Regions from separate parts of the Rheinheimera metallidurans genome, predicted to be linked through region 2. Evidence: predicted binding sites of a transcription regulator. Region 2 holds the regulator's gene; each other region holds the start of a gene.

Region 1 (8,337 bases), on a different contig from region 2:
TTATTGCTGCAGCAGCCGGAATATCAAGTATTAGATTTAATTACTCAGCAAGCCGATCCGCGTAATTTGTTTTCGGTCATTCGTGAGGCCTAAACCTTGAGTACAGTAGCTAATAAACAAGCACCTAATAGTATTGTTATGGTGCGCCCGCATCAGTTTGTGTCAAATCCGCAAACTATGGCCGATAACGCATTTCAGCGGCCACTTGATGCGAAGCAAACAGCAAAAGCGGCCTATGCTGAAGTGACTAATGCCATAACAACATTACAAAATAACGGCATACAAGTGCATGTTTTTGAAGATACAGGCACCAGCACACCCGACTCGGTATTCCCAAACAACTGGTTTTCTACCCATCATAATGGTTTAGTTATTAGCTACCCCATGTATGCCAGAAACCGGCGCTTAGAATATCGCCAAGATATTATCAATTTTTTACAAGCCAACTATCAGTACCAGCAATACGTTGATTTTCGCCGCTTTGCCAACGAAGATAAGTTTTTAGAAGGCACGGGCTCTGTTGTGTTTGATCACCAGCATAAGTTAGCCTACTCCGTAGAATCTAAACGCACTGATGCTGAACTATTGCGCCAAGTATGTCAGCTGCTTGGTTATCAAGATGTGCTGTTTAATGCGGCTGATGAGCATAATATGCCCATTTATCACACCAATGTTTTAATGTGCGTGGCAACACAGTTTGTCATGATTGGCATGAACATGGTGGCCACAGCCGATAAGCCGCGTTTATATAACTTATTTAAACAAAGTGGCCTTAGTGTAATTGAGCTAAGCAACCAGCAAATTCATCAGTTTTGCGGCAATGCGTTAGAACTGCAAGCGGCAGACGGCTCAGTATTAGCATTATCGGAAACGGCATTTAACGCGCTAAGCGAAGCACAAAAAACCACGCTTAAGCAATATACCCGCTTGCTACCGTTAGCCGTGCCGACCATAGAAGCCGCCGGCGGTTCAGTGCGGTGTATGCTTGCCGGTGTGCATCCGTCTATGCAAAAAGCGTAGCGTTCTTAGTGAGCTATGATGTTGAAACAAGATTACCCTAAGCCAACCGTTGAAGCCCTGGACGGGCTGAAACGAGTCCCCAAGGGTGGGTTTACGACGTGTAGGCGTGGGTAGGCTTGTTTCAAATCTAAGTTAAGCACTAATCAGCAAAGCTAATTTTACCCATAGTTACGCCAGGTATGCCCTCACGCGCATTACTAAACTGCTGTTTACCACCCACTAAACATTCATTTGCCAGTACGGCAAATAACACCGCTTCTTTAGCATCTGGGTTTATACCTAAATCGGCAGTAGTTTTTATAGCTACTTCAGGTAATGCGTGTTGAATTTGGCTCATTAATACGGGGTTATGAATGCCACCACCACTGGCATAAATAACAAAGTTATCTAGCTGGGCGGTGGTTTGCTTAATAGCCGCAATAATCATCTGTGCGGAAAAACAGTTTAACGTTGCCATAATATCGGCATGGCTTAAACTTTGCGTGCCAGACTGCTGTTGGGCGTTAGCTAAATAGGCTAAATTAAATACCTCTGGCCCCGTCGTTTTAGGAAAGTTAAGGGTAAAAAACTCATCTTGCATCAAGGCCCCCAGTAAAGGCTCACTTACCTTACCGGCTTTTGCTAGCTTGGCATCGGCATCAAAGTGTTGAGCTGGATAATGCCGTTGGATAAACGCATCCATCATGGTATTGCCGGGGCCAATATCACTACTAAATACCGCATTAGCATCAAGAGTTTGCGGCAGCCACGTAAAGTTAGCGATACCGCCAATGTTCAGCATGATGCGATTTTCGTCGCGACTACTAAACAATAGATAATCACCATATACCGCTAAAGGCGCACCCTCGCCACCGGCAGCAATATGTTTCTGGCGAAAATCACTAATAGTCGTTATGCCGGTAGTTACCGCAAGATGATCGCCATCACCAATTTGTAAGGTAGCATTACCGTAATCAGCGAGGTTATGTTGGCGTTTAGGACAATGAAAAATAGTTTGGCCATGGCTGGCTATCACATCAACGTCTGCTGCTGTTAACTGCCACTTAGCTAAACACTGGTTAATCATTCTGCCATGCTCTAGGCCAATCCATGGGTTAAGTAAGGTCACACTTTGTAAATCAACCTCGCGCTTAGCAAACACCGCTTTCACCCGCTGCTTATAATCAGCGTCATAATCAACGGTCATAAACTGCAACACGCTAATATTAGTGTCTAAACCGTTGCCGCTCAGCTCACACAAGGCCACATCTAAACCATCAAGCGAGGTACCGCTCATTAGGCCAATTATTTTACGACTGGGTTTAGCAGCAATATCAAATAGCTGCTGAATATGGCTGTGCATTATTATTTCCTTGAGCATGACATTTGGGCACGAAGCTTAACTTTACCATGAATAATTTATCCAACAATATATGCATGCTTACTAAATAAAATTGCAAAAGCAAAAAAGCTGGCGTATAAATTCAGCATAAATAGCGAACAACGTATAAAAAATCCATCAATCTGAACGAATATCATTGCGCTAGCAACAGGGAGTATATAAAGATGACAACGTATCTCGGCAATAAACATAGCAGCTTTAATCTACGCAACGCATCTAAGCTGGCGCTAGCAGTTAACTTAGCACTGTTTAGCCAGCTCGCATTAGCCCAACAGCAAGACAGTACTAACAGTGCTGAAAAGCCGGAAGTTATTACTATTACCGGTTCGCGTATTGCGCGTACTGAGTTAGTTGCATCAAGCCCTGTTGCCTCAGTAGATGAAGTGCAAATTCAGCTAGACCGCGCGGTAAACGTAGAAGATATTACCGCAAAACTGCCACAAGCAGCCGCTGGTGCAAATGCGACCGGCGCTACAGTAGGTGACTCTTTAGGTTCTTCAACCATTGACCTGCGCAGCCTTGGCCAAAACCGTACACTGGTATTAATTAATGGCACTCGGGCGGTGCCTTTTAGTTTTCGTAACTCGGTTGACGTTAATATTATCCCTGCTGGTTTAATTAAGCGGGTTGACGTATTAACTGGCGGCGCTGCTGCTGTTTATGGTGCCGATGCCGTTGCTGGTGTGGTGAACTTTATTATGGACGACCAGTTCGACGGCGTTGAGCTATCAGCGAGCTATGAAACCGCGCAAGATGGTGCAGAAAAGCTAAACACTGAAGCTGTGTTTGGTGGTGATATTGCTAATGGTCGTGGTCATCTTACCGGTTATGTTGGTTATTCTGAGCGTAAAGCGTTGCTGGCGGGTGATCGTAGTTGGGCCATGCAAAACAGTAACAGCATGATTAACACCGGTGGTTTTTATACTGATGTAGCCAGCGGTAATAGCTTTGGTATTAGTGATAGTGGTGCAGTTACGGCTACTGCCAATAACACTAACATCAATGGTGAGCGTAACTTAATTCAGCCTATGGACCGTTTATCAGCGGGCTTATTTTTTGATACAGAATTTAGCGATTATGCTCAGCTATATGGCCGGGTTATGTATGCCAAAGTTAAGGTAAACGGTGCTGGCGCTAGTGGTCAAACTCCGGTTAGCGTTAACGAGAAGGTAACATTAACCATCGATAATCCGTTTATTCCAGCTGAAGCACGAAATTTAATTAGTTTTGATAGCAATGGACAAGCCGTAGTTAACGTGGCACGGAATTTAGGTTTAGGTTTACAGCATACCGATGCCGTGCGTGAGTCTAGTCAGTATCAGTTTGGCTTAAAAGGCGATATCACCGATAGCTTACGCTATGACATGTACGCGCAGTTTGGCCGTACCGACGAAACCTCAACTATTTATAACAATGCCTATAAAATCAATAACACCGGTGGCAGCAGGTTTGCTGCAATTGCCAATAGCGTCGACTTATTTGACCCTAATTTAGACCTAAGCTCCTTTAGCACACCATTACTCTATTCAAACCGTGAGCGTACGCAAAACGTGCTTGCCGCAACACTTTCTGGCGACTCAACTCCCCTATTTGAACTACCAGCCGGCGCAGTAAGCTATGCGTTAGGTTATGAATATCGTAAAGAGTCTGGCAAACAAATACCTGGCGATGCTTTTCGTAATGGCACCAGTTATGCGGCCGTTAGCGTATTTGATATGAACGCTGGCTTTGATAGTAAAGAAGTTTATGCCGAAGTTTTAGTTCCGTTGTTATTTGATATGCCGTTTTTTGATCAATTAGATTTTGAAGGCGCTTATCGTATTTCGGAGTACTCTAATACCGATGCTAAAAACACTTATAAGTTAGGTTTAAACTGGGCGATTAATAGCGATGTCCGTATTCGCGCTAGCCACCAAACCGCGTTTCGTGCGCCTAACCTAGGCGAATTTGCTAGCCCTATTACCGCGCTATCACTGGCGTTGTTTGATCAAACCGACGCCCAATTTGTACCGCGCTTTGCTGGTCGTTTTAACGGTGATCCGTGTTTATTAGGCACGGGTAATGCTGAGCAGTGTGCGCGCTATGGCGCAGCAGCTGTTGGCACGCCGTTTGATGCATCAACGGCAAGCTATACCTATGGTGGTAACCCCAATATTAAACCAGAGCAAGCCGAATCATCGACCCTAGGCTTGGTGTTCACACCGTCTTATATCGACGGCTTCGATGCAACTTTGGATTACTACAATATTGAAATTACTGACGCGGTAAGCCAAATACAGCCCGCTGCCGCACTGAAAAACTGCTATATCGACAACCCTGTTGCCGGCAACCCATTATGTGACGCAGTACCACGTAACCCACAAACGGGGTTAATTAGCACCGCCATAGTGAACGACTTTAACTTAGCTGCAATGAAACAAAGTGGCTTTGATTTAGCATTAAATTACCGCTTTGCAGCACCTGCCTTTATGGGCGGCAGCATGAAAGCGGGATACCAAGGTACAATTATTACTAAACAAACTCGGCAAAATAATGCCACAGTTGCCGCAATAGATTGTAAAGGTACCTTTGGCAGTGCTTGTTCAGGCGACTTTGCTAGCGTGTTACAAGCTGACTACAAACACCGCATGACACTAGACTGGAATATTGACACAGTAGGCGTACAACTGGGCTGGCGCCGTATTGGCTCGGTTGAAAATGATGCTAACCGCAGTATCAGTATTGCCGCGCAAAACTACATTGACTTATCAGCATCATGGCAAGCAACTGATGAGGTGCGCGTTACAGCCGGTGTTGATAACTTGTTAGATAAAGCCCCCCCGTTACCTCTATCTGGCGCTAACCATTTTAATACCGTTAGCGATTACTCAGTTTTAGGTCGTACTTTAGGCGTTTCACTGCGTTACACACCCGCGTTTTAAGCTAAGACTCGGTGTTTCCCAGCCTGTATTACAGGCTGGGCTTTTCAATTGGTTTCTATCGTAATAAGCTGCTGGTTAAAGCCGTTTTACCCTACTGTGCCTAGCTGCCAAGTAAACAGGACCACCAGATGTCTGTACTCGATAAAATTAATGCCCTACGTGAAAAGCTTCCTCGCGCTGAACAGCAACTGGCAGACTACATTTTAGCTAACCCTGATCATATTCGTGATATGCCCTCACAACTGCTGGCTAAAGCAGTCGGCATAAGCCAAGCAAGCGTGGTGCGTTTTACCCAAAAACTAGGCTATAAAGGTTACCCTGATTTCAAATTTGCCATTAACGACAGCCTACATCGTCAAGCTCCGATACTAAGCACTGATAAATTGCATGGTGAAATTTCGTTAGACGATACGTTTAGCGCCATGACGCAAAAATTACTTGCGAGCAAAATTAATGTGCTGCAAAAAACCCATGCTATTAACTCGCAAACTCATTTTGAACAGGCGGCATTATGGTTACGTAATGCTAAACGAGTATTGTTATGTGGCAAAGGCGGCTCGGCATTAGTAGCAAAAGATTTCTCTTTTAAGCTGCAAAAATTAGGTATTGCCGCATTAGCCGAAACCGATACCCACGTTCAGCTCGCTAATATTGCTAATTACACCTTAGAAGACGTATTGGTGGTGTTAAGTGAATCAGGCGAAACACCTGATAGTGTAAAAATAACCGAACAAGCCGCAGCCAATAGTGTACAGATAATCACTATTACCTCTTATGGCAATAATAGCGTGGCTAAGCTAGCTGGAGTAAACTTGTACACGGTGGCAGACGAGGGTTCAGCACGGTTATCATCAATACTGGCGCGCAACGCCCAAGAGTTAGTTATAGATACCTTATTTATTTTGTTAACTCAAACCTGCCCCCAAGGGCGAAAAAAACTTGCAGCATCAAATAAAGCTGTCGATACCTTTTTAGCGCGCAAACGGTAAAATATTCAATTTCGCTAATATAAAGTTTTGAAAACTTGATCTAACACATAGGTGTTAGCTGCCTATGCTTGTATAGTGTCAAAACTGTACCACTTTGTGAGTACAGCTCCTTTTAACCTGCGCACGCGGAGTATGCAGATGGATATTGTAGACCTATCACGGCTTCAGTTCGCCTTTACGGCAATGATCCACTTCCTGTTTGTTCCTCTTACTATCGGTTTGGCATTTTTACTGGCAATTATGGAATCGGTTTATGTGATGACCGGCAAAACCATTTATCGTGATATGACCAAATTCTGGGGTAAGTTATTCGGTATTAACTTTGCAATCGGCGTAACTACCGGTATCGCGATGGAATTTCAGTTTGGTACAAACTGGTCCTACTATTCGCACTATGTGGGTGATGTTTTTGGCGCGCCACTGGCTATTGAAGCCTTAATGGCTTTCTTCCTTGAATCAACATTATTTGGTTTGTTTTTCTTTGGCTGGGATCGACTCAGTAAAGAAAAACACCTATTAGTTACTTGGTTAATGGCCATAGCGACCAACTTATCCGCACTGTGGATCTTAGTTGCCAATGGCTGGATGCAGCATCCGGTTGGCTCAGTATTTAATATTGATACCATGCGCATGGAGCTAACCAGCTTTAGCGAGGTTATTTTTAACCCCGTCGCTCAGGTCAAATTTGTGCATACCGTATCAGCCGGTTATGTCACTGGTGCCATTTTCGTGTTAGCAATTTCTAGCTGGTATTTACTTAAAGGCCGCGACCTCGCCTTTGCAAGGCGCAGCTTTGCTATCGCGTCAGCCTTTGGTTTAGCCAGCGCATTATCCGTTATTGTACTGGGTGATGAATCAGGTTATGAACTAGGTGACGTGCAAAAAGTGAAACTGGCCGCAGTAGAGGCCGAATGGCACACCCACCCTGCACCAGCACCCTTTACCTTATTTGGTTTACCCAATAGTGAAACCCAAACTACCGACTACGCGTTAAAAATTCCAGCGGTATTAGGGCTTATTGCCACGCGTTCGCTGGATAAAGAAGTGCCGGGTTTGCACGAGCTAAAACAGCAACATTTAGAACGTATAATTCGTGGTCAAGAAGCCTATGTGTTAATGCAGCAATACCGCGCTGGCGATAAATCTGCCGTTACCGTAAACCGCTTTAACGAAGTTAGCGCCGATTTAGGTTACGGTATGTTATTAAGCGGCTACACCGACGATGTGGCTAATGCCAGCCCCGAGCAAATAGCCGCTGCGGTAGAAGGCTCAATTCCTAAAGTGTGGCCGTTATTTTGGGCGTTTCGTGTCATGGTGGCCTGCGGCATGTTAATGCTACTGCTATTTGCTCTATCATTTTGGCACAGCGCCAAGCGCACTATAAGCAAACCCAAATGGCTGCTTAGGTTTGCCGTATTTAGCTTACCCTTACCTTGGATAGCGTGTGAAACTGGCTGGTTTGTTGCCGAATATGGCCGTCAGCCTTGGGCGATTGGTGAAATTTTACCAACCCATATGGCGGTATCTCAACTTAGCGTCAGCGATATTTGGTTTAGTTTGGGTAGCATAGTGGTGCTGTATACCATCTTCGTTATTATCGAAATGTGGCTAATGATCAAATACACCAAAATTGGCCCATCTACCTTACATACCGGCAAATATGATTTAGAAAGCCCTGCTGTAACGAAGGAGGCATAACATGGATTACGAAGCACTAAGATTTATCTGGTGGTTGCTGATTGGCGTATTACTAATTGGTTTTGCCGTTACCGATGGTTTTGATATGGGCGTAGCAGCCTTACTAAAAGTTATTGGTAAAACCAATACCGAGCGCCGCGTGATGATTAATACCATTGCCCCGCACTGGGACGGCAATCAGGTGTGGCTAGTTACCGCCGGCGGTGCTTTATTCGCCGCTTGGCCCACGGTATATGCTGCGTCGTTCAGTGGTTTTTATATCGCATTAATGCTGACATTATTTGCCTTATTTTTACGACCAATAGGTTTTGAATACCGCTCTAAAATT
Region 2 (8,337 bases):
AGCATGGGCGATGGGCGATGAGCCAATGCCGGCTTCGTTAGAATACGCGGCGCGGCGAAAACCTTGTATTAATACACCAATAAATCCGCCGTAACCGGCTTCAGGCGTAAAAGCACTTTTTATTATTAACTCAAAAGCTGACGGAATAGCGCTGGCATGAGTAAATATCACAATAAGTGATGCGAGCAAGTAGATTGCGCACATTAACGGCACTAGCTTACTGGTAACCTTGGCAATGCTTTTTAAACCACCAATAATAACTGCGGCTACTAATAGGGCGTAGATAACACCAAACAACCAGGCATTATCAAAACCAGTTACGGTTTTTACTTGTACAAAGCCTTGGTTAACGTGAACGAAACCTGCAGAGCCAAAGATAACAAATACCGAGAATGCTACTGCTAAAATGCTACCCAATAGCGGTAAGTTAAATTTATCTAGAGCGGCTTTTATATAGTACATTGGGCCGCCAGAAACACTACCATCTGGGTTAATTTGTCGATATTTTACTGCAAGTGTGCATTCAACAAACTTAGTAGACATACCCAGCACGCCAGCCACAATCATCCAAAATGTTGCACCTGGCCCGCCTAAGCCTATTGCTATGGCAACACCGGCAATATTTCCTGTACCAACAGTTCCAGATAGCGCCGTACTTAATGCTTGAAATGGTGTGATCTCACCCTTAACACCAGTACTTTTATTGTTTTTTAGCAAACTAATAGCATGGCCAAAACCACGCACGTTAATAAAGCCCAGATAAAGTGTGAAAATTAACGCTCCACTAATTAACCAAATTAGCACTAAAGGAATACTGACATCATTAATGTTAAAGGCATAAAACACTACAGCAGAAAGATGCGATGTTAGGGTTTCAAATGCATGCTGGAACGAAAAGTCGTTATTCATAAATGTTATTAAGAAGTATGGATGGCTAATGCGATAGGCAAGACTACTGTGTTATTCACGCAGAAACAAGGCCTTATCTGTTACTTAACTATTACTTGTCTATAGCTAACGAGTGGGAGTAGAGCAAGGTATCGTATTTATTGGTCGTATAACGACGCTGATACAGGTAAAATGACTGTTTTTTATTGCTATAAACTGGTTATAAGCATTGTTTAGTAATGATACACAAACAACAGGTGAACAATGGTATTAGGAAAAATCAGTGCTGTTATATTTTGGCTGGCTGTCATTGTTGCTGTATTAAGTCCCTTTGCTGAGTTAGAACCGATAAGGCAGCTCGACTCACTAGAAGAGTGGCAAAAGCCTAGCCGCATAACGGCACTAAACCAAGCAGATCAGAAAAAGGTTCTGCAACGTTTAGCTTATACTCAGCCGCTACCTACATTTGTTAGCTTGCCAGATTTTAATCAAATTAAAAATGTAACAGAAAAAAAACGTAACTTTTTTAATTATTTGCGACCTTACGTTAAGCGCGAAAATGCTCGTCTACGCGAGCTACGTCGACAATTGTTAGAAATTCAGCAAAAGCGACAAAAACGGTTACGTGTTACGCTGGAGGAGTATGCATTTCTATACAGTTTGTGTGATGAGTTTCGTTTAGACGTCGATGAAATTGATGAGACAACATTAACCGAGCTATTGTTGCGGGTTGATGTTATTCCTGATTCACTAGTATTAATGCAAGCTGCTAATGAATCGGCGTGGGGGACAAGTCGGTTTGCGCTTGAAGGATATAACTTTTTTGGTCAGTGGTGTTTTCGTATAGGGTGTGGATTAGTACCGCAAGAACGAGTAGAAGGCCAATATCATGAGGTAGCAAGTTTTAATAGTCCTGCTGCGAGCATTAAGGGGTATTTCTATAATTTAAATACATTCCATACCTACGAACACTTACGTAGCATTAGAGCAAGTTTAAGAGCAGAAAATAAGCCCGTGCGCGGTGAAACCTTGGCCGCAGGTTTAGGTTCGTACTCTGAACGTGGCGAGGAATATATAGCTGAAATTAGTGGCATGATCCGCGTTAACCGTAAATTATTGGAAGAATAAAATGCGTTTTCTATTGTCTTTGTTACTACTTTTAGCCACACCGGTTTCTGCCGATTTAATGATGAACTATAACGGCTTTTACGCACGGATGAAAAAGCTACAACAACCTGAATACAGCGATATTACTTTAGCCTTTGCCCTAATTGGTGAACGTAGCGGGCAACCTTGTCGGTTTTATAGTTTAAAATTAGTCAGTGACAGACACGATATTGCGCTAGATATTGCAGGTAATGGTGAAATTAGCCTACCTTATGATGAAGCCTTAAAAGATAGTAACGCGATACTTACGGTATTACAGGCCGATAACGCCGAGCCGTGTCAGATACAATTTAAGTTGCGTTCGCGGATGCGTTTAAATACCAGTTTAGAGCTTGCTACTGTGCAGCATTATCAACGCCAATTTACACTGCTACTTGATGATATGGCCGGGTTCAGTAAACGTTGGTTGCCTGCTGTTGAAGGTGTGATTGTTGAGTTCGCTGAGGATACCACTACGCCGCAGATGCCTATAACGGCAGCTGATGTTACTCGCTGCGATGCAAGACGTTGCTATATTCGTTTAACAACGCCATTGTTACCGGCAGCAACCAACTGGCAGTTTAATCAGCGGCCACAATATATATTACCGTTAATTGGCAGCAGTGTTAAATAAGCTTTACTAACACTGCGATGTTACTTAGTTTAAAGCAATAATTTGCACATTATGATTGGATTCAGCTTGCTCGTCATCTACGATTAAGCCCACAGGTATAGCAGGGATACTCTCTCTATCAAAGGCGGTATCTCGCTCATTTAGTTCGGTGTCTTTACTTAGCGCGGCGAAGTTAAACAAGTTTTTGTCAATCATGTGGGATGGCACGATATTTTGCATGGCCTGAAACATGGTTTCAATACGACCAGGAAAACGACGATCCCAATCTTGCAGCATTTCCTTTACCACTTGACGCTGTAATCCATCTTGTGAACCACATAGATTACACGGAATAATTGGAAAGCTGCGGGCTTGTGAGTACTTTTCGATATCTTTTTCGCGACAGTAAGCTAAAGGCCTGATCACAATATGCTCACCGTTATCGCTAACTAGCTTTGGCGGCATAGATTTTAATTTCCCACCATAAAACATATTTAAAAACAGCGTTTCTAACATGTCATCACGATGATGACCTAATGCAATTTTAGTCGCGCCCAGTTCTTTAGCCGTACGATATAAAATACCACGACGCAGCCTAGAGCAAAGTGAGCAAGTGGTTTTGCCTTCAGGAATTTTATCTTTAACAATAGAGTAGGTGTCTTCATTGACTATCTGAAAATCGACACCAATGCCGGTTAGATAATTTGGCAGTACTTCGGCTGGAAAGCCGGGTTGTTTCTGATCTAAATTTACCGCAATAATTTTAAAGTTAATAGGCGCAGATTGTTGTAAATTCAGCAAAATGTCCAATAGGGTATAAGAGTCTTTGCCGCCAGATAAGCACACCATAATTTTGTCGCCTTCTTCAATCATATTAAAGTCGGCTATAGCTTGTCCGACGCCACGGCGCAGGCGTTTATGGAGTTTATTTAAATTATATTGTGCTTTGGCTTGCGCTGCGTGAGTCATAAAACAAAATTACCACTAATGAAAATGGCGCACATTATAACGAAGCGTGCGCCAATACCAAAGCTGTGTCGTGTTAAATGTTAGTCTTTGTGCAATGGGCAGACAAAATTAGCGGGTTTTACTGCTAGTACGTCGCAGTCTAGGCGGTCAATAACATGCTCAGCAGTGTTACCTATGATAGCAGCCGACAATCCGGTACGGCCAATAGTGCCGATGATCATCATCGTCGCATTGAGCTTTTTCGCCAGTTTTGGTAACACATCTTCTGGAATACCTTCGCTTACATGCCAGTGCTTAGCGTCGATATCGAACTGCTTTGCTAAAGCGGCAACAGCGTCAAAATGATGGTGCTTCATGGTGCTGTTATATTCTTGAATATTAAATTCAGGTATTTCAATTGCGATATTTATTGGTGTGCCAGGGTAAGCATTAACTAAATGAGTTTCTGCCTGAAGCAGTGTGGCCATTTGCAAAGCTCTGCTTATAACGCGTTGGTTAAGTGATAAATGGTGCTCTTTTTCACTGCCCGCATTTACTGCAGCAATAATATTTCCACCTTGTCGCCATTCATTGTCTTTTACCATTAAAACTGGGCAAGGGCATTTACGTAAAATATGCCAATCAGTAGGGGTGAAAATCATTGATTTTAGTACATCATGATCATGAGTACCTTTAATCACCAAATCGTAGTTATCTTCGAGTACCGCAAGTACTATTGCTTCAAAGGGCCGGTTATGCCACACCACTTTAATCTCAATATCGATACCGATATTATGCGGCGCGATCATATATTTACCCGCCCATAGTTCTCGGTCCTTAATTACCGCTTGGCGCATTGTCTCGCGTTCATCGCCGGATAGCATGGTGGTCATTTCATACGAAAAGTCGTAAACCGCTAAAAATGCGGTTAGCTTACCACCTTGTAATCTAACGAGTTCAATGGCACGGTTAAGGGCCTTTTGCGTTTCAACGCTAGGGTCTAATACAACTAATATATTATTGTAGATTGACATGACGTGCTCCACTTAGCTTAGCTTGTATTAAGTGTAGCTAAAATAACCTGGCTGGAGGCAAACTTAGTTGCGTTGGCGCAAATAATTACGCATAAAATCTAGCACTGAGCTGTAAGCGCACCTAGTTTAGATAAACGTGGCTGATCTAGGATGGTAATGAGTTTGCCATTAACGAGTATTAATTGCTCTTTATCTAGCTTGCTGAGTAAACGGCTAATGGTTTCTACGGTTAAACCTAAGTAGTTACCAATGTCGCTGCGGGTCATAGTTAAACGAAATTCACTACCAGAAAAGCCCCGACTAGCGAAGCGCTGTGCCAGTTGAGATAAAAATGTAGCTAATTTTTGTTCGGCAGTTTTACGGTTTAGCAACAGCATCATTTGTTGATCAGCTTGAATATCTTCGCTCATTAAACGCATCATTTGTTGACGTAAACGGGGTAATTGATCCAGTAAGGTTTCTAAATTCGGCAGCGGTATTTCACATACCATTGCCGTTTCAAGCGCTTCGGCATAGCTAGGGTGATGCTGTTTGCTTAAGCCATCAAAACCTACGATATCACCAGGTAAGTGAAAACCGGTAATTTGCTGCTCGCCTTGCTCGGTTAGGGTAAAGGTTTTAAACGAACCGGTACGAATAGCATATAAACAGCGTTGATTTTGGCCAGCTTCAAATAGCATATCTGCTTTGTGAAACGGCTTTTTACGTTGAATAATATCGTCCAATTGGTTTAATTCTGTATTATTTAGTGAGAACGGTAAACAGAGCTGACTGAAACCACAGTCCTGACAGTTTATTGCTGAGCGTTGCATAACGGCGTCCTTCACTTTTCTATAATCAATACATTGGCTAGGTTAAAAAACCAAACGCCGGATAGCAAGCCAAATTGTATAACTAGCGTAAATAGCTAACATTGCTGCGGTAATATAGCGCAGCATTAGGGTATTTTTAAGTTTGATAAGTAACCCTGCGGCACTACCCGTAAGTAAAATTGCAGGCAACGTACCTACACCAAAGCTAAACATAATTGCGGCACCTTGCAATAAACTACCACTGGCTAAGCTCCAGCCTAAGGTGCTATATACCAAACCGCAAGGTAATGCCCCCCAACATAAACCATAAGCATAGGCCTTACGGCGTGAATTAAGAGGTAGTAGTTTTTTTGCTATCGGCTGCACATGTCGCCATAGTTTTTGGCCTAGTTTTTCCAAGTGAATAAGACCAAACCATAGACGGCTAATGTATAACGCCATCATTAACAATAAAATACCCGCCAGCAAACGCAGCCATAATAACGACGTGCCTGCTAATTGCATGGCGCTAGCGCCAAAGTAACCGACAGCGGCGCCAAATAGGCTATAAGTAGTTAGGCGACCTAGGCTAAGTAACAGAGGTAGTTGCCAATTGTAGCCATTACGTTGTTTGGGCATAGACAACTGTAATGCGGCGGCAATGCCACCACACATAACCAAACAATGGCTACTGCCAATTAAACCAATAAGTAATGCGGCTAATAGATCGGGGATCATTGTTCAGGTTTTGTTGGTTTATCAGCACTTTTCGGCTTGTTGTCATCAAACAAGATACTAAAGCCTTCTTTATCAAGGTCTTCAAACTGTCGGCTGCGCACTGCCCAGAAAAATACAATTAGGCCAATAATGACAAACAAGATAGCAATCGGAATTAAAACGTATATAACACTCATTTTTTCAGCAGCCTTAATGAATTTGATACCACTAATAACGAGCTAAAAGACATACCCAACACCGCAATATAAGGTGAAACATAACCCGCCACCGCTAGTGGAATAATTAGTAGATTATAACCGGCGGCCCAATATAAATTTTGTTTTATAACCCGCTGTGCTTGGGTGCTAGCTTGCATTAAATCGTTTAGCAAGCCAATGCTAGGTTGTAACAATACCACATCGGCTTGGTTTTTTGATAAATCGCTGCCGGTCTCTAGCGTAACGGACACGTGTGCAGCATGAAATGCAGGGTTATCGTTAATACCATCGCCTAGCATTAATACTTTATGACCAGCTTGTACTAACCGCTCAATTTCTGCGACCTTTTGTGCTGGCGTACAGCCTTTTTTCATTAGATCGAACTGCAATTGTTGCTGTAGAGCTTCGGCTTGCATTGAGCTATCACCGGTAAGCATAACCAGTTGATAGCCTTGTTGGCGTAGCATGCTTATTAGCTGTGGTACTTCTGGGCGAAGGGCATCGTGTAAATTAATTGCGGCAATACAGGTATTGTCGTAGCTAACGTACACCATGGCCGGTTCTGGGCTATTTACCTTGCAAAAAACGGCACTGCCAACTTTGAGCACTTTATCTTGATAATGCGCTGAAATACCACCACCCACTTGAATATCTACCTGCTGCAACGTTAGCTGCTGCGTTAAGTGTGAGGTAAAAGCTCGCGCAATAGGGTGCTCTGAATAGCATTCTAGGTTAGCAATTAAATTAAGCACGCCACTAACAGTAAAACGCTCATCGAGTATGGTTACTTTGGCGATAGAAAAACGGCCTTCGGTTAGGGTACCGGTTTTATCAAACACAATATGAGTTAGCTCGGGTAAGACATCTAATACCATGGAGTTTTTAATTAATACACCGCGTCGGTTTAAGCTAGCTAGTGCGCAAGTCACAGCTGTTGGCGCAGCCAAACTAAGTGCGCAAGGGCAGGTAGCGACTAATACCGATAAGGTGATCCAAAAGGCGCGGTCAGCATCTAACCAGAAATACCACAATAAAAATGTTGCTACAGCAATAAGTAATAAACGCTCAACAAAATACCGCGCCAAACGATCAGTTTTTTGTAGTATGGCGGGCTTTTGGCTTAAGGTGCGTTGCTGTAACGCGATAATTTGACCTAAATGCGACGATAACAATGGCTGAGTTACTTTCACCTGTAATAACCCATCATGATTGGTACTTCCAGCTAGAACTTTATCGCCAACATTTTTAGCGATGGCGGCATATTCACCGGTTAACATCGACTCGTCAGCTGAACTGCTACCAATAATAATATCGCCATCAGCAGCGATGGTTTCGCCTGGTTTAATTAATATTATATCGCCAATAGTTAACCGTTTGGCAGATACAGTTTGCTGCTGCTCATTATGCAGTAGCGTAGCCGCAACCGGCATGATTTTTAATAGGTTACTGGTGGCGTCGCGCGCGCGAGCACGGGCCCGGTATTCAAAAAACTTGCCTAGCTGCAGCAAAAACGTAAACATACACACCGACTCAAAATACACTTCGCCGGTACTAAATGCAGTGGCATAAGCCGAGGCAAAAAACGTATAGTAAATAGCTAAGCTTACTGGCACATCCATATTCAGTTGTTTTGCTTTAATGCCACGCCAAGCGCTTTTTACAAAGGGTATTGCAGCATATAACACGACCGGTAATGTTAGTACTAAACTGATCCAACGCAGGTAACCTTGGTGTGATATTTCAATGCCGGTATAGTCACCAAAGTACAGGGCAACCGCCAGCATCATTACTTGCATGGTCATAATGCCAGACACCGCTAAGCGCTTTAAAAACTGGTGTAGCTCAGATTTAAATATTTGTTCTTCATGGTCGGCAATAAACGGGCTAGCCTGATAACCAATTTTAGCTAAGGTATTAAGCACCTGACTAAGGGGAGCTTGTGTTGCATGCCAAATAAGATGACAGCGTTGGGTAGCCGAATT
Region 3 (8,337 bases), 310 kb from region 2:
AATAAGTAAAGGCGCATGGGCAAACCAGATAACAAAGGTTAAAAAGAATGCAAACCAAGTAAGGTGTAACATTTTGATTTTTTGCTCGGCAAAGTTTAGTAGCTTTATGCCACCATTATCTTGCCCAGAAGCTGCAGTGCCCATAATATCCTCCTACGGATACCTAAATAAACTTTAGCAAGTGTAAAGACTAAATAAGCCGAAATCATTGATGCAAAACAAAGCCACAACATCACTTTTATTAATAAAAATAGGCAGATACCACTAATTTGGTAAGCAATAACCTAACGTACAGCCACAGTTAATCGCCAGCCGCTACCCATAAAGTGATAGTTAAAAACACTGACGTTTAGTAAATTGCGCGTTAGAGGTACACCCTTAGAAGCTGCTGCGCTACTGCGTTTAGGCGTTAGAATAAAACCACTTACACTGTAGGAGCCAACTATGCTTCTTTCTGCACCGGCCAATACTCTGCCCCAAGCCACGCTTAACGGTGCGCGGCGTGCATTGCTTATGGCAACTTTGGCGTTTGCAGCCTGCTTTTCGGTTTGGACGTTATACGCAGTAATGGGCTTAACACTGCGTCAGCAATTGACACTATCGGCAACGGAGTACGGCATTTTATTAGCCACACCGATATTAAGTGGCGCGCTGTTTCGCATTCCGCTGGGGCTAATGGCCGACCGCTACCGCGCACGAAACTTATGGGGCTATTTAATGCTCGCCGTATTACCGGCTTTAGCATTGCTGCCACAAATTAGCAGTTACAGCGGCTATTTATGCTTGGGTTTATGGTTTGGTATTAGCGGCGGCGCGTTTACGCTGGGTATACGCTATGTCTCAGACTGGTTTAGTTCAGACCGGCAAGGCTTAGCACTGGGGTTATTTGGTGTGGGTAATGCCGGTGTAGCACTTACCTTTATTTTAGTGCCATTAATACAACATTATGCTGGCTGGAACTGGATTGGCCCCATATACGCAGTGGGTTTAGCTTTTATTGCACTACTGTTTTTCGTACTAGCGCCAACCTTACCCCTAGCCTATCGCGCCACAACCGCACAGCCTAACGCTTCGGCATTAAACTTAAAGCAATTAGTTAGCGATGCCAGAATTTGGCGTTTTGGCCTGTATTATTACTTTGTATTTGGTAGTTTTTTAGCCCTACTGTTGTGGCTACCGCAGTATTATATGCAGGCGTATCAAATGACTGAGCCGCAAGCAATGGCATTTACGCTGTTTTTTGTTGCTACCTCCAGTATGATACGCGCACTAGGTGGCTGGTTTGCCGATCGCTACGGCGGCCGTGCGGTAAACTGGGGCGTATTCTGGGTATGCATTGTCTGTTTGTTTTTCTTGAGTTATCCCCCCACTACTTTAGTGATCCACGGTGTAGAAAAGGACGTGCAACTAGAAATTTCAATGAATGTCTGGTGGTTTACGCTACTTATTTTTATTATTGGCGTAGCCCAAGGGCTTGGCCGAGCTAGCGTATATAAAGTATTACATGATTATTATCCGCGCCATATGGGTAGTGCTGGTGGCTTTGTTGGTGCCATTGGTGCACTAGGTGGCTGCACGCTGCCAATATTGTTTGGTATGGCACAAGATATTCTCGGTATTGTTACCGGCTGCTTTATGATTTTGTATGGCGTGTTAGCGCTGTGCATGATTACCATGTTTTTTGCTAATCAGGCTGCGCGCTATCAATATAAGCTACACCGCGCTCGCGAACATAATTTTTTACTGGACGAGGATGACTAATGCAAATCACCGATCTAGCCACTGAGCAAAAGCTATCACCGCTGCTGCGTCAGGCGTTTAGACCCATGTTTTTATTTGGCGCAGCTTTTAGCGCCATTGCTATATTACTTTGGGTATTAGCGCTCACTGGCAATATTCAGTTAACGCCATTTCGTGACGTAATGTTTTGGCATAGCCATGAAATGATCTTTGGCTTTGTTAGTGCCATCATCGTAGGCTTTTTACTTACAGCAGTGCAAAACTGGAGTGGCCTGCGCGCCACTCACGGTAAAACACTCTTCGTTATTGTTGCACTGTGGTTTAGCGCTAGGTTGTTGCTGTTATTTGGCGCCGGCTTACCACTATGGTTAGTGGCTGGCGTTGACCTACTATTTTTACCGTTATCCGCCGTTTTACTCGCGATACCGCTAGTTAAAACTGGGCAAAAACGTAACCTGTTTTTTATACCGGTATTATTACTAATCACCGCATGTAACGCGTTAATGTATATCGGCGTGGCGTACAACCGTTATGACATTCAGCAACTGGGCAGCCAAAACGCGGTGTGGTTAATTACCTTGTTAATGGCAATTGTCGGTGGCCGCGTGCTGCCAATGTTTACCGCTAATGGCACACAAACGAAAAAAGCGGAAGCCATAATTTGGGTTGACCGCATTGCACTAACTTCGTTATGGCTTATTTTTGCGCTGCACTTTTTAAACATAGCGACACGCTTACCTAGTTTGGCAATCAGTATCTTGTTTGCTATTAGTGCCATTTTTACTGCGATACGCTGTTTTCGCTGGAAATTTTGGCTCACCGTTAAGGTGCCATTACTTTGGTCGTTACATATTGCCTATTGGTGTATTCCGATTGGCTTAGCCTTATACAGTGCACGTTATGCTGGCGTTAATATTAGCAATAGCATAGCGCTGCATACCCTGACTGCCGGCGCTATGGGTTCAATGATTCTATCGATGATGGCGCGGGTATCATTAGGCCACAGTGGCCGAGTATTAAAACCTAAAACTATTATGTCGCTGGCGTTTATCTTAGTTATTATTGCCGCCATTAGCCGCACCGTGCTGATTGGCTTTTGGCCAGAGCAAACCATGCAATGGTTATGGTTAGCGGCTATTGGCTGGGTAACCGCCTATACCTTGTATGTGATAGTGTATTTTCCAGTGCTGACGACACCAAGACCCGATGGTCGTCCGGGTTAAGCCGACAAGACAAAACGCAGTAGCTTACCTATGAAGAGGTAAACACTACTGCGCTTTGATTTATATCAAGCCGCTAGCCTGTAGCGGCTTTACACTGAAATTCATCGTTATATTGCATGGAATTCAGTATGAACACCGAACAGCACCACAAACCCTTGGTTTATTCATGCTCTGGTTGCTCTAATGTAGCGCAGCTAGCTAATGATCTGGCCGTAGTACTAGACCGTGAAGGCTCAGCCGAGATGTCTTGCATTGCGGGTATCGGCGGTAACGTTAAACAACTGGTTAAGTTGGCTAAATCTGGGCGGCCGATTCTAGCCGTGGATGGTTGTGCTTTAAACTGCGTTAAAAAAACACTCGCAACAATAGATGTAGTGCCAACCTGGCATCTTGAATTAACGTCGTTAGGGTATAAAAAACGCGAGCGTGAAGACTGCGGTTTAGCCGAAACCTATGCGCTAATGAAAATGGTACACCAAGATATTTTAGCGCCGATGGCGAACCCTAATTAAACCTGAGCACACACACTGCAAGCAGGATCTTTAGCTAAATTAAATTGCCGCCACTGGCTGTGCATGGCATCGAACAGTTGTAGCTTGCCAAACAACGGGTTACCTAGTTTTGCCAGTATTTTTACGGCTTCAAGCGCTTGCATAGTGCCAACTATGCCTACGACGGGGCTTAAAATTCCGGCTTCCATACAACTCAGTTGCTGTTCACCAAATAACTGACTTAAACAGTGATAACAGGCTTGTTCGCCATTCATGCTAAAGCTAGCAACTTGGCCTTCCAGACGAATGGCTGCGCCTGATACCAGCGGTACTTTAGCGACCACACAGGCCGCATTAATGGCATTGCGGGTGGCTAAATTGTCGCTGCAATCTAATACCAAAGAAAACTGCGGTATTAGCGTTAACAAGTCCTCTGCCGTTAGGCGTTTATTGATTGCTGTTAATGTAATGCCACTGTTCAATGTGGTTAAACGTTGTCGCGCTTGCTCAACTTTTGCCAAACCAATATCGGTTTCACTATATAAAATTTGCCGCTGCAAGTTTGAGCTATCAATATTGTCATCATCAACCAGTGTAATATTGCCGACACCCGACGCCACCAAATAGGGGGCTGCGGCACAGCCCAAGCCGCCCATGCCGATAACAAGCACCTTGCTGGCTAATAGTGCTTCTTGGCCGTGAAAATCTAGCGCCGGCAGCATCAGTTGTCGGCTGTAACGCATCGCCTGCGCAGGGGTTAAAATATCAGTCATGGTTTTGCTCTATCTGTTCGGGTCGGCACCATAGCCATACTGCTACGGCAAGTAAAAATAACGGCAATGCCAGCTTCATGCCCCAAGGCGCGGCCGAAAACTGGAGCATTATGGCACTTAATGCCATCATTATGCTGGCCAGATATTTAGCGCGCCGCGACACGATACCGTGCGCTCGCCATTGTTGTATTGGTGGGCCAAGTGTGGGATGAGCTAATAGCTTTTGCTCTAATGCTGGCCAGCCTTTGCCGGCGGCCCAAGCACTTAATAATACAAAAGGTACCGTGGGCAAACCCGGTAAAGGTATACCAATTAACCCCAGTATTAGGCTAACAATAGCCAGTGTTCGCCATGCTAACACTCGTGTAAACTGCCACATTATTTTAAACCCAGCCGCTGGGCTAATTTATGCAGGTTACTGGGATCTAACTCTAGCTGTCGTGCGGCTTGCGACCAACTGCCCTTATTTTGTTGTAATGCCGTTTCTATCATTTGCCGTTGCAGCTGGCTTACTGCTAACTTAAGTGGAATTGCTAAGTTATTGCTAGCTAATACGTTTTGCGCATTTTGCGCGCTATGCAGCACAGCAGCAGTTACGCTATCAATATCAAGCAGCTCCGCACCTAGAGTAACAATATCTGTGCGCGCCACGCCTTGGCTTAAAGCTTTTATCGCCGCGCGGCTAATAACATGCTCTAGCTCTCGCACATTACCCGGCCAATCGTAACTGAGTAACGCTAATTCGGCTTCTGGCGATAAACGCAGCGCGCGTAAGCCTAAACGACCCCTGTTTTGCTCAAGAAAGTGTCCCGCTAATAACGGGATATCGTCGCGCCGCTCCCGCAGAGGTGGAATAGGCAGCGGATATACGGATAAGCGATGATACAAGTCAGCACGAAACTCGCCCTGCTTGACCTGTTGTTTTAAATCGCGGTTTGTTGCCGCCACCAAACGCACGTTTACCTGGCGTGGTTTATCTGAACCCAAGCGTTGTATTTCACCATTTTGCAGTACCCGTAACAGCTTAGCTTGCACACCCAGTGGTAACTCACCTACTTCATCTAAAAACAAGGTGCCGCCATCGGCGGCTTCAAACCGACCAGCGCGTTCAGTATGGGCACCAGAAAATGCGCCCTTGTTATGACCAAATAATTCACTTTCAGCCAAGCTTTCTGGCAAGGCCGCACAGTTAATGTAAATAAGTGGTTTACCCGAGCGTGACGAACTACGATGTAAATGCCGTGCAAACAGTTCTTTACCTACGCCAGTTTCACCCAGCAATAACACCGGCAAATCTGAGGTGGCCACCACCGTTAGCTCTTGCAGAATTTGCTGCAATACTTTGCTTTGTCCTATTAGCTCATAACGCTGCTGTGCCGCAGGTTCAAATTGCTGACTACCATTTTGATGGTTTAATCTTAGCGCACGGTTAGCTTGCTCTAGCTCAGTAATACGCACCGCCGCTTCAACAAATAAGCTAAAACGTTGTAGTTCAAATAGTGTCGCTTCGGAAAAGCTGCCAGCTTGTAACGCGTCTAAAGTTAGTACGCCCCAGCAACGGCCTTCTATGTATAACGAAATGCCCATGCAATCATGCACCGGCAAGGCGTGGCCAGGCTTTTCTGCCAGCAAGCCATCGTACGGATCCGGCAATTCAGAGTCAGGTTCAAACCGCACCGGATTGCGACTGGCTAATATTGCCGCCAACCTTGGGTGTTCAGCCACCGTAAAACGTCGGCCCAACGCATCACGCACTAAACCATACATAGCCACTGGCTTTAACACATCATGTTCTAGCTTTAATAAGCCAACCGCACCGCACGTAAAATGGTTGCATAGCGTGGTTACCAAACGCTGCAACCTAACTGCTGCTGGTAAATCTGTTACCAAATCAACAACTAAAATCTCTTCCAGCATGGTAGTTTTTACCTTTGGGTACATTAAACCCGAAATTGAGTGGGTGTAATGTACCATGACACATAATAAAGCTATATAAATCAAAGGTGGTAGTTTTGGCCTGACTCTTGCTCTTTAACTGTAGTCGCGTGCAGGACGCGGAATATTTCGTTAAGTATGCAGGAGTTAGTATGCAATTATTAGATCAGTCTTTAGGCCAAATTGCCACATCAGTAGCCGGTGCCACAGCGGTATTTCATCAGCATAAATTAGATTTTTGTTGTGGTGGCCAGCACAGCTTACGCGACGCATTAGCGAAAAAAGGCCTGCCAGAACAAGATATTGTTAATGCCTTAACCGCATTAACTTTACAGCCAGTTCAGTTTACCGATTGGCGCAAAGCACCAACTAAAGAGTTAATAACGCATATTTTAGAACGTTTTCATCAACGTCATCGTTTACAGTTACCAGAGCTTAGCCGCTTAGCGCGTCGGGTTGAGCATGTGCACGGTGATGACCCAAGTTGCCCTACCGGTTTAACTGATCACCTTGATGATATGTATCAAGAATTAGAAAGCCATATGATGAAAGAAGAACAAATTTTGTTTCCAATGCTAGCTGGCGGTATTTATCCTGCTGGCCCGATAAGCGTAATGGAAGAAGAACATATACAGCACGGTGATGCGTTAGAAAAACTTGAGCTATTAACTAACAACATTACGCTGCCAGCACACGCATGTAATACTTGGACGGCGTTATACATTGGTTTAAAAGAGCTTAAAGAAGATTTAATGCAGCACATTTTATTAGAAAACGAAATTTTGTTTGTGCAACCTAAAGCCAAAGCGCACGGCGAAGGTGGTGTGTGCTGCGGTGGTTGTCAGTAGTTTTTAGCCGTATCTAACCTGTGTTAGTGCTTAAGCATTAACACAGGTTTATTCCACTGTTTAGGTCCGCTTATTAACTTAATAATTGCAGTTTGGCTAACTCGCTATACAGCTCGCTAGTTTGCATTAGCTCTTGGTGGGTGCCGCTGGCAATAATCTGGCCTTTATCTAATAACAAAATACGATCGGCGTTAATCACTGTCGCTAAGCGATGGGCAATAATTAATGTGGTTTTACCCTGCATCAGATGATCTAGCGCTTGTTTAACCTGCAGCTCGCTTAACGCATCTAATGCGCTGGTGGCTTCATCTAACAGCAACACAGGTCGGTCGGCTAGTATGGCTCTGGCAATAGCAATACGCTGCTTTTGTCCACCCGATAACCGTACACCACGCTCACCTAGCTCGGTGGCATAACCGGCGCTAAACTCCTGAATAAACTCATCAGCGCGCGCAGCAATACAGGCTTGGCGCACTTCAGCTTCAGTAGCATCGGGCCGGCCATAACGCACGTTTTCTAACACAGAGCTGGCAAAAATAACCGAGTCTTGTGGTACCAAAGCAAATTGTGCCCGTAGCGTGGCTAAATCTAATAAGCTGATATCGGTATCATCGAGTAAAATTTGCCCTGAACTAGGTAAATAAAAACGCTGCAATAATTGAAATAACGTGGTTTTACCCGCGCCGCTGGGGCCAACTAATGCTACCCGCTCACCGCGTTGTATCGTTAAATTAAGCTGATGCAGCACGGTTCTATCTGCTACTTGTGGGTAAGCAAAGCTAAGTTGCTGCAAACGAATATTCCCTTGCACCGGCAAGCTAAGTGATACTGGCTGCGCTGGTGAGCCAATGTCTACCGGTGCACTGACTAACTCAATTAGGCGATCGGCGGCACCCGCCGCCCGTTGAATGTCGCCAATTACCTCGCTGATGGTCGCGGCTGCACCTGCCACCATCACCGCATAAAACATAAAAGCCGTAAGCTGACCGGCCGTAACGTTACCGTGCATCACATCTCGTGCGCCGACCCAGCTAATTAATACCATGGCGCTAATACTTAGCAACATAACGCCAGCAATAAGCATGGCACGATATAAAATCCGCCCTTCTGCTGCCTGCATTACTTGCTCAATACGCCCAGCAAACAGCTGTTGATCACGTGGTTCGTGGCCGTATGATTGCACGGTATGAATTTCGTGTATGCTTTCATCAACGTACGCACCAACATCGGCTAGCCTATCTTGACTGGCACGCGACAATTTACGCACCTTACGGCCAAGAATAATAATCGGCAGCAGTACTAAAGGCACAGCCAACAGCACCAAACC
Region 4 (8,337 bases), on a different contig from region 2:
GCCATTTTTTGCCAGTATGTTATTTAAAGATCGGTTGTCGCCAGCAAATTCTACAGAAAACAATACACAAACTAATGATGCGGACCTATACAAAGGTGTTATTTTTAACGTCTATCGCACGGCTCTGCGCTTAGCGCTGCGTTATCGCGCCCTAACTTATATCTTAACTTTAGCGTTGCTAGTTAGCAGTCTATTGGTATTCACCAAGGTAAAGCAGGTGTTTTTTCCGCCCTCTAATACGCCTATTTTTCTCGTTGATTTGTGGCAGCCTGCTGGCACAGATATTCAGTATTCCACGGCGCAAGCAGAAGAAATTATGGCCTATTTGCAACAGCAAGAGGGTGTAATTAATATTACCTCAACCTCTGGCCGCGGCGCTGAGCGCTTTATGCTGACTTACCAGCCAGAAAAAATATATGCTGATTACAGTCAGCTCATTGTGCGCATGGCAGATAAAGCCATGTTGCCGGCAATAATGGCTCAGGTGCGCGAGCATATTTATCTGCATTATCCCAATATTGAATCTAAGCTAATGCGCTTGGAAGTAGGGCCATCAACCCCTGCTAAAGTTGAAGCGCGGTTTAGCGGCGCTGATCCTGATGTGTTACGGCAGTTATCTGAGCAAGCACAAGCGATATTACTCGCCGATGCCGGTGCGCATAATGTTCGCGACAACTGGCGTAATAGGCAAAAGCTGATCCGGCCAAGATTTAATGAAGCTATGGCGCGCCGTGCCGGCATAAGCAAACAAGATATTGATGATGTGATGCTTAGCAGTTTATCGGGTAAAACCTTTGGTGTGTATCGTGACGGTACGCATTTATTACCTATTGTTGTGCGCTCTCCGCTTAGCGAACGTGATAATGTTGATGCCTTATATGACTTACAGGTATACAGCAGTAAACTTGGCCGCTATATCCCTATTACCCAAGTGGTTAATGGTTTTGATTTGCAGTGGGAAGATGCACAAATACAGCGCCGTGATCGTAAGCGCACCATAACAGTAATGGCTGACCACGATATTCTTGGCGACGATACCGCAGCGAACTTGCTAGCGCGAGTAAAAGATAAGATTGAAGCCATACCCTTACCTGCGGGTTATTTTTTACACTGGGGTGGCGAATATGAAAAGCAGCAAAAAGCGCAAAAGGCGCTATTTGGTTCGCTACCTTTAGGTTATCTGGTAATGTTTATTATTACCGTGTTGTTGTTTAATTCATTACGCTCAGCGCTAGTGATCTGGGCCTGTGTGCCGTTAGCGGTTATTGGAGTCAGCTTTGGTTTAAGCTTAATGGGCGCCCCTTTTGGTTTTATGGCGCTATTGGGCTTTCTTAGTTTGTCCGGCATGCTGGTTAAAAATGGTATTGTACTGGTCGAGCAAATTAAGCTTGAGTTAGAGCAAGGCAAAGAAGCGTATTTAGCCGTATTTGAAAGTGCGGTTAGTCGGGTGCGGCCGGTTGCTATGGCGGCAATAACCACTATTCTTGGCATGGTGCCGTTACTCGTAGACGATTTTTTTGCCAGTATGGCAGTAGTTATTATGTTTGGCTTAGGTTTTGCGACAGTACTCACCTTGTTATTCTTACCTGTGTTGTATTGCACAGTATTTAAAATAAAAACGAGAACAGAATAATGATCAGTAAGTTTATATCTCCAGTATTCGTTAGTACCGTACTGTTAAGTGCGGGTGCTTTTGCCGCTACTGATTGGTTACCCCCATTACCGCAGTGGCAGGGGGCGAGTGAAGCCTTAATTAAAAATAAAAATCATCCTTGGGTTAGCCCAGCTGAGCTTACTGATTTAACTGATAGCCCCAATTATGCCGCTACCTTAGCGTATCTACGCAAACTGGTTGATAGCTCTGATTTACTAGAGCTAGAGCAGCTAGGCTCAAGTGCGCAGGGGCGGCCGTTGTACTTAGTTAAGGCCAGTTCGGCACTGCATAAGATTGCACAAAACCCACAAAGGCCAATGTTATTAGTGCAAGCCGGTATTCATAGCGGTGAAATTGACGGTAAAGATGCAGGTTTAATGTTACTGCGTGATATTGCCCATGGTGATAAAGCTAATTTACTCGCTAATACTGATTTGTTATTTATCCCGGTATTCTCGCCAGATGGTCACGAACGTCGTTCGGTTACCAGTCGGATGAACCAGCGCGGTCCAATAACCCAAGGCTGGCGCGCAACTGCGCAAAATCTGAATTTAAACCGTGATTACGCTAAAGCCGACACGCCAGAAATGCGCGTATTAATTGATGTAATAAACCGGTATCAACCGGATTTATATATCGATATTCACGTTACTGATGGCGAAGATTATCAGTACGACATTACTTATGGCTTTAACGAACCCTTTGCTGCGATTAGCCCCAATGGTGCCAGTTGGTTAGCCAAATTATATCGGCCCGCGGTAAATGCTGCACTAACTCATGCTGGGCATATTCCCGGACCGTTAGTATTTGGTGTTGATAGCAAAGATTTCAGTAAAGGCATTAGCGGCTGGACAGCTAGCCCACGTTACTCTAATGGTTATGGTGATGTTAGGCATTTGCCAACGGTGTTGGTAGAAAACCATAGTCTCAAACCTTACCGTCAGCGGGTACTCGGTACCTATGTTTTGCTAGAGCAAACGTTAAAATTACTTAATGAGCAAGGCAAAGCGCTTATTTTAGCCCGACAAGCTGATTTACAAGCGCGGCCTAAACGCATGGTGTTAAGTTATAAAGCCAGTGAACAGCCTGAATTTGTCGATTTTAAAGGTATGGCTTATCAACTTAAACCTTCAGCCGTTAGTGGCGATACCTATGTGTACTGGACCGGCGAGCCGAAGTTATACGAAAAACTGCCAATATTTTGGGATAAAGTAGCAGATAAAGAAACTGTTATTCCTAAAGCTTATTGGTTGCCACCTGAGCAGCACGAGGTGATCCAGCGTTTGAAAATACATGGCATTGAGTTAAGTGTATTAACCGCGCCACAAAAACTGACTGCACAGCAGTTAACGGTAACCCGTCATAGTTTTACTAATGCCCCGATTGAAGGGCATTTTATGCCGCAAAATGTGCAATTTAGTAAGGAAAATGTCAGTCGTAACTTAACTGCGGGTTGGATAAAGGTGAGTACAGATCAGCCGCTGGGACGGTTGGCGGTAGCGCTGCTAGAACCAAGTGCGCCAGACTCATTCTTTAGTTGGGGCTTCTTCCCAACCCTATTTGAGCGTACTGAATACTTTGAGCCCTATGCGATAGAGCCGCTAATTAACGCCATGCTAGAGCAGCAGCCCGATTTAAAGCAGCAGTTTGAACAAGCACTGGCAAATGATGCAGCACTGCGTAGCAGCCCTCGTGAGCGTTATAACTGGTTTTATCGCCAGATGCCGTATTACGACCAAAATTACCTTAAATATCCGGTATTAATAGAGATGTAGGCTTGCGCTTGCATCTCTATCTCGACTTAGCCTAAAGCTATACTTTTAAACCCCAATCGTGCCAAGCCTGTTCAGCTAGGCTGGCCCGAAATTCGGGGGCGGCAATATCAATTAGCCCGCGCGCGCGTTCGGTTAAGCTTTTTGCTCTTAGGTTAGCAATACCGTATTCAGTCACAATATAGTGGGCGTGAGCACGGGTAGTAACTACACCGGCACCAGGGCTTAATAGCGAGCTAATACGTGATACCTTACCACCGGCGGCAGTAGCGGGCAGGGCGATAATAGCGCGGCCGCCCTCAGATAACGAAGCACCACGAACAAAGTCCATTTGCCCGCCGACACCTGAATATACTTTAGTACCTAACGAGTCAGCACAGACCTGACCGCTTAAATCGACTTGTAACGCACTATTAATTGCCACAACCTGCGGATTTTGGCGTATTACTGCCGTGTCATTGGTGTATTCCACATCAAGAAAGCTAACCAGTGGATTATCGTCGATAAAGTCATATAGCTTCTGGCTACCCATAGCAAAGGTGGTAACAATTTTGCCGCGGTGTTTGCGTTTATTTTGGTTGGTAATAACGCCGCTTTCAATCAGTGGCAATACACCATCTGAAAACATTTCGGTATGAATACCTAAATGCTGGCGATCAGTAAGATAACGCAATGTCGCATCAGGAATCGCGCCAATACCCATTTGTAAGCAATCACCATCGCGAATAAGGCTGGCTACATTGCTACCTATTTTGTCGGTTATCGCATCCTGTGCTGCCGGTAAGTGCAGTGGAATAGCCGCGGCATGCTCAACATAGCGGTCAATTTGGCTAATATGAATAAACGAATCACCATGAGTGCGTGGCATCATTGGGTTAACCCAAGCAATCACTTTTTTTGCCATTTGTAACGCGGCACGAGTGGCTTCAACTGATACGCCAAGGCTGCAAAAACCATGATTATCTGGTGGCGACACCTGAATTAATGCAACATCTAATTTTTGTTCGTGGCGACGAAATAGCTTAGGAATTTCTGATAAAAAAATCGGTACATAATCGGCTCGGCCACAGTTAACCGCATTGCGTGTGCTGCGACCAACAAAAAAACAGCGCTGGCGTAAATGGCCTTCAAGCTCTGGCGCACAAAGCATTTCGCTATTTTCAGTATGCAGTTGCAGCAAGGTTAGGTTGCGCTTGCTAAGTGCAACCTTGGCTAGCGCTTGTAATAGGTAGTAGGGGGTAGCCGCCATTGAATGGCACCAGATTGAATCATTATCGGATAAAATTTGTAGAGCTTGTTCTGCACTATCAACTCGCATTGGTGTGATCTCCTAGCGTTTCTAGATTAAGTAACATTTAGCCTAACCGTTTTCTGTGCGCACATTATGACAGGGATCAAAGAGTTACAGCCAGTGTTATAAAACTAAAGGATAATGAATAAGGTGTTAGTAATGCTACCGCTATTAATTTTTTTAATCTGCTCGTTAGAGGTATTGTCGAAATGAAAAAGCCCCGCGGCGTGATGCCAGCGGGGCTTTTGCTTAAAGCAAACAGCTTAGTTGTTTTTAGCTGCTTTCTTTTCTTTTTCTTTAGCTATTACCGCTTCAGCTACGTTGTTAGGGCATGCAGCATAGTGAGCAAATTCCATAGAGAACTGACCACGACCTGATGTCATTGTACGCAGGCTGCTGATATAACCAAACATTTCTGATAATGGCACGTCAGCTTTGATCCGTACGCCAGAAGCGCCAGCTTCTTGACCAGAGATCATGCCGCGACGACGGTTTAAGTCACCGATAACATCACCAACGTGATCTTCTGGGGTGAACACGTCAACCTTCATGATTGGCTCAAGTAATTGCGGGCCTGCTTTTGGCATACTTTGACGGAATGCACCTTTAGCCGCGATTTCAAACGCGATAGCTGATGAGTCAACGGCGTGGAAACCACCGTCTACCAGTTCAACTTCAACGTCTAATACTGGGAAACCGGCCAGAGGACCTGTAGTCATCATAGACTGGAAGCCTTTTTCAATGGCTGGGAAGAATTCTTTCGGAACGCTACCACCAACTACTGTAGACTTAAATTTAAAGCCAGTGTTTTGCTCGCCAGGGCGAATGAAGTAGTCAATTTTACCAAACTGACCAGAACCACCAGATTGCTTCTTGTGCGTGTAGCTATCTTCGATTTCGCGAGTAATAGTTTCACGGTAAGCAACCTGAGGCTGACCAACAACTAAATCAACACCGTAGGTACGTTTTAAAATATCTACTTTGATATCTAAGTGTAATTCACCCATACCACGTAAAATGGTTTCACCTGAATCGGTATCAGTTTCAACACGGAAAGTTGGATCTTCTGAAACCATCTTACCAATAGCAATACCCATTTTATCAACTGAGTTTTTGTCTTTTGGCGTTACAGAGATTGAAATTACTGGCTCTGGGAATACCATTGGCTCTAGCGTACATTCATGCTTAGGATCACACAATGTGTGGCCAGTTTGGGTATTATTTTTCATACCTACTAGCGCAATGATGTCACCAGCCTGAGCTGAGGTTAAATCGATACGGTCATTCGCGTACATTTCAACCATACGGCCGATACGTTCAGTTTTACCCGTGAATGAGTTAAGGATGGTATCGCCTTTGTTCAATACGCCAGAGTATACGCGTACGAAGGTTAGGGCGCCAAAACGGTCATCCATGATTTTGAACGCTAATGCGCGGAACGGCTCGTCAGCAGAAACAACGGCGAACTTGCCATTTGGGTTGCCTTCTTCATCAGTCAGAGGCTGTGGGTCAACTTCAGTTGGCGATGGTAAATAGTCAACAACCGCGTCTAATACTAATTGCATACCTTTGTTTTTAAAGGCAGAACCACAGTATGTAGGGAAGAATGCTAAATCACGTGTGCCTTTACGAATACAACGCTTTAAATCTTCAATTGAAGGCTGTTCGCCTTCCATGTAAGCCATTAATAAATCGTCGTCTTGCTCAACAGCCGTTTCTACTAACTGCTCGCGGTACATTTCAACGTCATCAGCCATATCAGCTGGTACGTCAGATACGGTGAAGTTATCAGGGTTACCTGAGTCATCCCAGATGTAAGCTTTACGAGTTAATAGATCAACTACACCACAGAATGTTTCTTCACGACCGATAGGTAAGGTCATGATAAGTGGCGTTGCGCCTAATACTTTTTTAACTTGTTCAGTTACGCGGATAAAATCTGAACCGATACGGTCAAGTTTGTTGATGAAGATTAGACGAGCTACTTCTGCATCGTTCGCATAACGCCAGTTGGTTTCTGACTGAGGTTCAACACCGCCAGAACCACAGAATACACCGATACCGCCATCCAGTACTTTTAATGAACGGTAAACTTCAACCGTAAAGTCAACGTGGCCCGGGGTATCAATAACGTTAAAACGGTAACCTTTCCAAAAACAAGTTACAGCAGCTGACTGGATAGTAATACCACGCTCAGCTTCTTGTTCCATAAAGTCGGTAGTTGTTGAACCATCGTGCGTATCCCCGGCTTTATGTATTTTACCGGTCAGTTTCAGGATACGTTCCGTAGTGGTGGTTTTGCCGGCATCAACGTGGGCGAAGATACCAATGTTTCTGTATAAGGATAAATCTGCTGACATAGTAATCTCATTAAGCTAGGGTTTGAAAATAGTGCGACAATATACAGGATTTCAAATCGATTTACCCGAAAAAAAACAAGATAAAGCGATGGTTTTTTATTCGTGCTGCAATATTGTCTTGTAAAATTGTCGATCTACGCTGTTAAAGCTATGTAGTTTTACCACTGCTTACTAATGTGTAAGCCAACAGTACTAAGGCCCGCAGTAGGCGTGATCTGAAAACCGTAATAGGGTTTACTAAAATAATAACTGGCAGCAATACCAATTAATGCACCAGCGACAACATCGCCAGTATCATGATGATCATTTTTTACTCGGGTATAACCAACGTAGGTAGCTAGAGCATAAGCGGGCGCACCATACTGCCAACCGTACCGGCGTTGTAAAAAGGCCGCACCTTGAAAGGCCATGGCACTGTGACCGGATGGAAAGGCATCGTTATCTGAGCCATCCGGGCGATTTTTATGAATAGTACTTTTTAAGGCATAGGTCGCGGCAATAGTGCTGGCAAAACTATAATAGAATTGCGTTGTACCCTCGTCATCGCCTAGATATTGGCTCATGCCCCAGGCTGCTGCTGGTATGGCAATACGCAGTACATCAGCAGCTTTATCTTCGCTATTAGCCTGCGCGTTTTGCAACGGCATAAGGCTTAGTAGTGCGCTAATGGCCCAGTAATAAATGCGCGGTTTCATGCTTACTCCGTAAATTTTTGCTTAGATAGCGATAATATTTAAAGCCCAAGTTGTTACAACGCGCATTATTAAAACTCAATATACTGCGGCCAACCCAGTAAAGGATTGGTTAAGCCTTGTTTACCTTCCAATGCGTCAAGCCGTTCTGGCGTGGCGTCGGTTAAGGCTAATGCTTGATAGTCTTTCGCAAAGGATAAAGTACGCAACAGCGCGGGAATAAAGTGCTGGCCTAAATCTTGGCGGATAGCCTCGGCGTTAGCCGCTGGCAATTGCGCTAAGGTTGCTTCGGTTTGCAGTTCAATAAAGGTCGGGTTAAACCAATGCTCTTGCAGTGTAATAGTGCGTAGCCGTTGTTTTAAATCTTGGCGTACTTTATCGCTGCCAGTTAGAGCGCGATATAACACCACTTCGGCCAGTACTTCTTCCAAACTAAAATGATCAAACTCATCAAAGTGCGTGCGTACGTAAAACTGTTGTTGTAATAGCTGCATTGACTGGCTGCGGCGATGCTCGGTTAAGGCGGTTTGATAGTGTGCCCAACCGTGCCAATCTTCTGCATCTGGTG

What was found. Region 2 encodes FNR, which switches genes on or off when oxygen is low (the NO sensors DNR and NnrR bind a similar motif). Its sites were predicted from a motif close to TTGATNTANATCAA; they were not measured.
Region 1: the regulator FNR is predicted to act here: its motif matches at 6,347-6,360, upstream of MN199_RS01650 (cytochrome ubiquinol oxidase subunit I).
Region 3: the regulator FNR is predicted to act here: its motif matches at 3,019-3,032, upstream of MN199_RS07755 (putative zinc-binding protein).
Region 4: the regulator FNR is predicted to act here: its motif matches at 4,811-4,824, upstream of MN199_RS04985 (acetyl-CoA hydrolase/transferase family protein).

Annotation. Positions count from the first base shown of each region.
Region 1 covers NZ_JALAHQ010000001.1:348,448-356,784, reverse strand. Annotated here, with positions in the region: gene MN199_RS01675 (ornithine cyclodeaminase) at 1-93, shown strand, start outside; gene ctlX (citrulline utilization hydrolase CtlX) at 97-1,020, shown strand; gene MN199_RS01665 (anhydro-N-acetylmuramic acid kinase) at 1,160-2,362, opposite strand; gene MN199_RS01660 (TonB-dependent receptor domain-containing protein) at 2,566-5,322, shown strand; gene MN199_RS01655 (MurR/RpiR family transcriptional regulator) at 5,451-6,311, shown strand; gene MN199_RS01650 (cytochrome ubiquinol oxidase subunit I) at 6,450-8,009, shown strand; gene cydB (cytochrome d ubiquinol oxidase subunit II) at 8,011-8,337, shown strand, end outside.
Region 2 covers NZ_JALAHQ010000002.1:199,773-208,109, reverse strand. Annotated here, with positions in the region: gene MN199_RS06330 (alanine/glycine:cation symporter family protein) at 1-909, opposite strand, end outside; gene MN199_RS06325 (glucosaminidase domain-containing protein) at 1,153-2,016, shown strand; gene MN199_RS06320 (DUF2987 domain-containing protein) at 2,018-2,668, shown strand; gene ttcA (tRNA 2-thiocytidine(32) synthetase TtcA) at 2,693-3,616, opposite strand; gene uspE (universal stress protein UspE) at 3,697-4,629, opposite strand; gene fnr (fumarate/nitrate reduction transcriptional regulator Fnr) at 4,728-5,456, opposite strand; gene MN199_RS06300 (sulfite exporter TauE/SafE family protein) at 5,484-6,158, opposite strand; gene ccoS (cbb3-type cytochrome oxidase assembly protein CcoS) at 6,155-6,334, opposite strand; gene MN199_RS06290 (heavy metal translocating P-type ATPase) at 6,331-8,337, opposite strand, start outside.
Region 3 covers NZ_JALAHQ010000002.1:508,734-517,070, forward strand. Annotated here, with positions in the region: gene MN199_RS07740 (NarK family nitrate/nitrite MFS transporter) at 1-144, opposite strand, end outside; gene MN199_RS07745 (MFS transporter) at 445-1,761, shown strand; gene MN199_RS07750 (NnrS family protein) at 1,761-2,963, shown strand; gene MN199_RS07755 (putative zinc-binding protein) at 3,092-3,475, shown strand; gene moeB (molybdopterin-synthase adenylyltransferase MoeB) at 3,472-4,227, opposite strand; gene MN199_RS07765 (YbaN family protein) at 4,220-4,606, opposite strand; gene norR (nitric oxide reductase transcriptional regulator NorR) at 4,606-6,144, opposite strand; gene ytfE (iron-sulfur cluster repair protein YtfE) at 6,315-7,010, shown strand; gene MN199_RS07780 (ABC transporter transmembrane domain-containing protein) at 7,084-8,337, opposite strand, start outside.
Region 4 covers NZ_JALAHQ010000001.1:1,056,714-1,065,050, forward strand. Annotated here, with positions in the region: gene MN199_RS04975 (efflux RND transporter permease subunit) at 1-1,633, shown strand, start outside; gene MN199_RS04980 (M14 family metallopeptidase) at 1,633-3,429, shown strand; gene MN199_RS04985 (acetyl-CoA hydrolase/transferase family protein) at 3,467-4,744, opposite strand; gene fusA (elongation factor G) at 4,981-7,077, opposite strand; gene MN199_RS04995 (phosphatase PAP2 family protein) at 7,236-7,772, opposite strand; gene atcC (cold adaptation protein AtcC) at 7,841-8,337, opposite strand, start outside.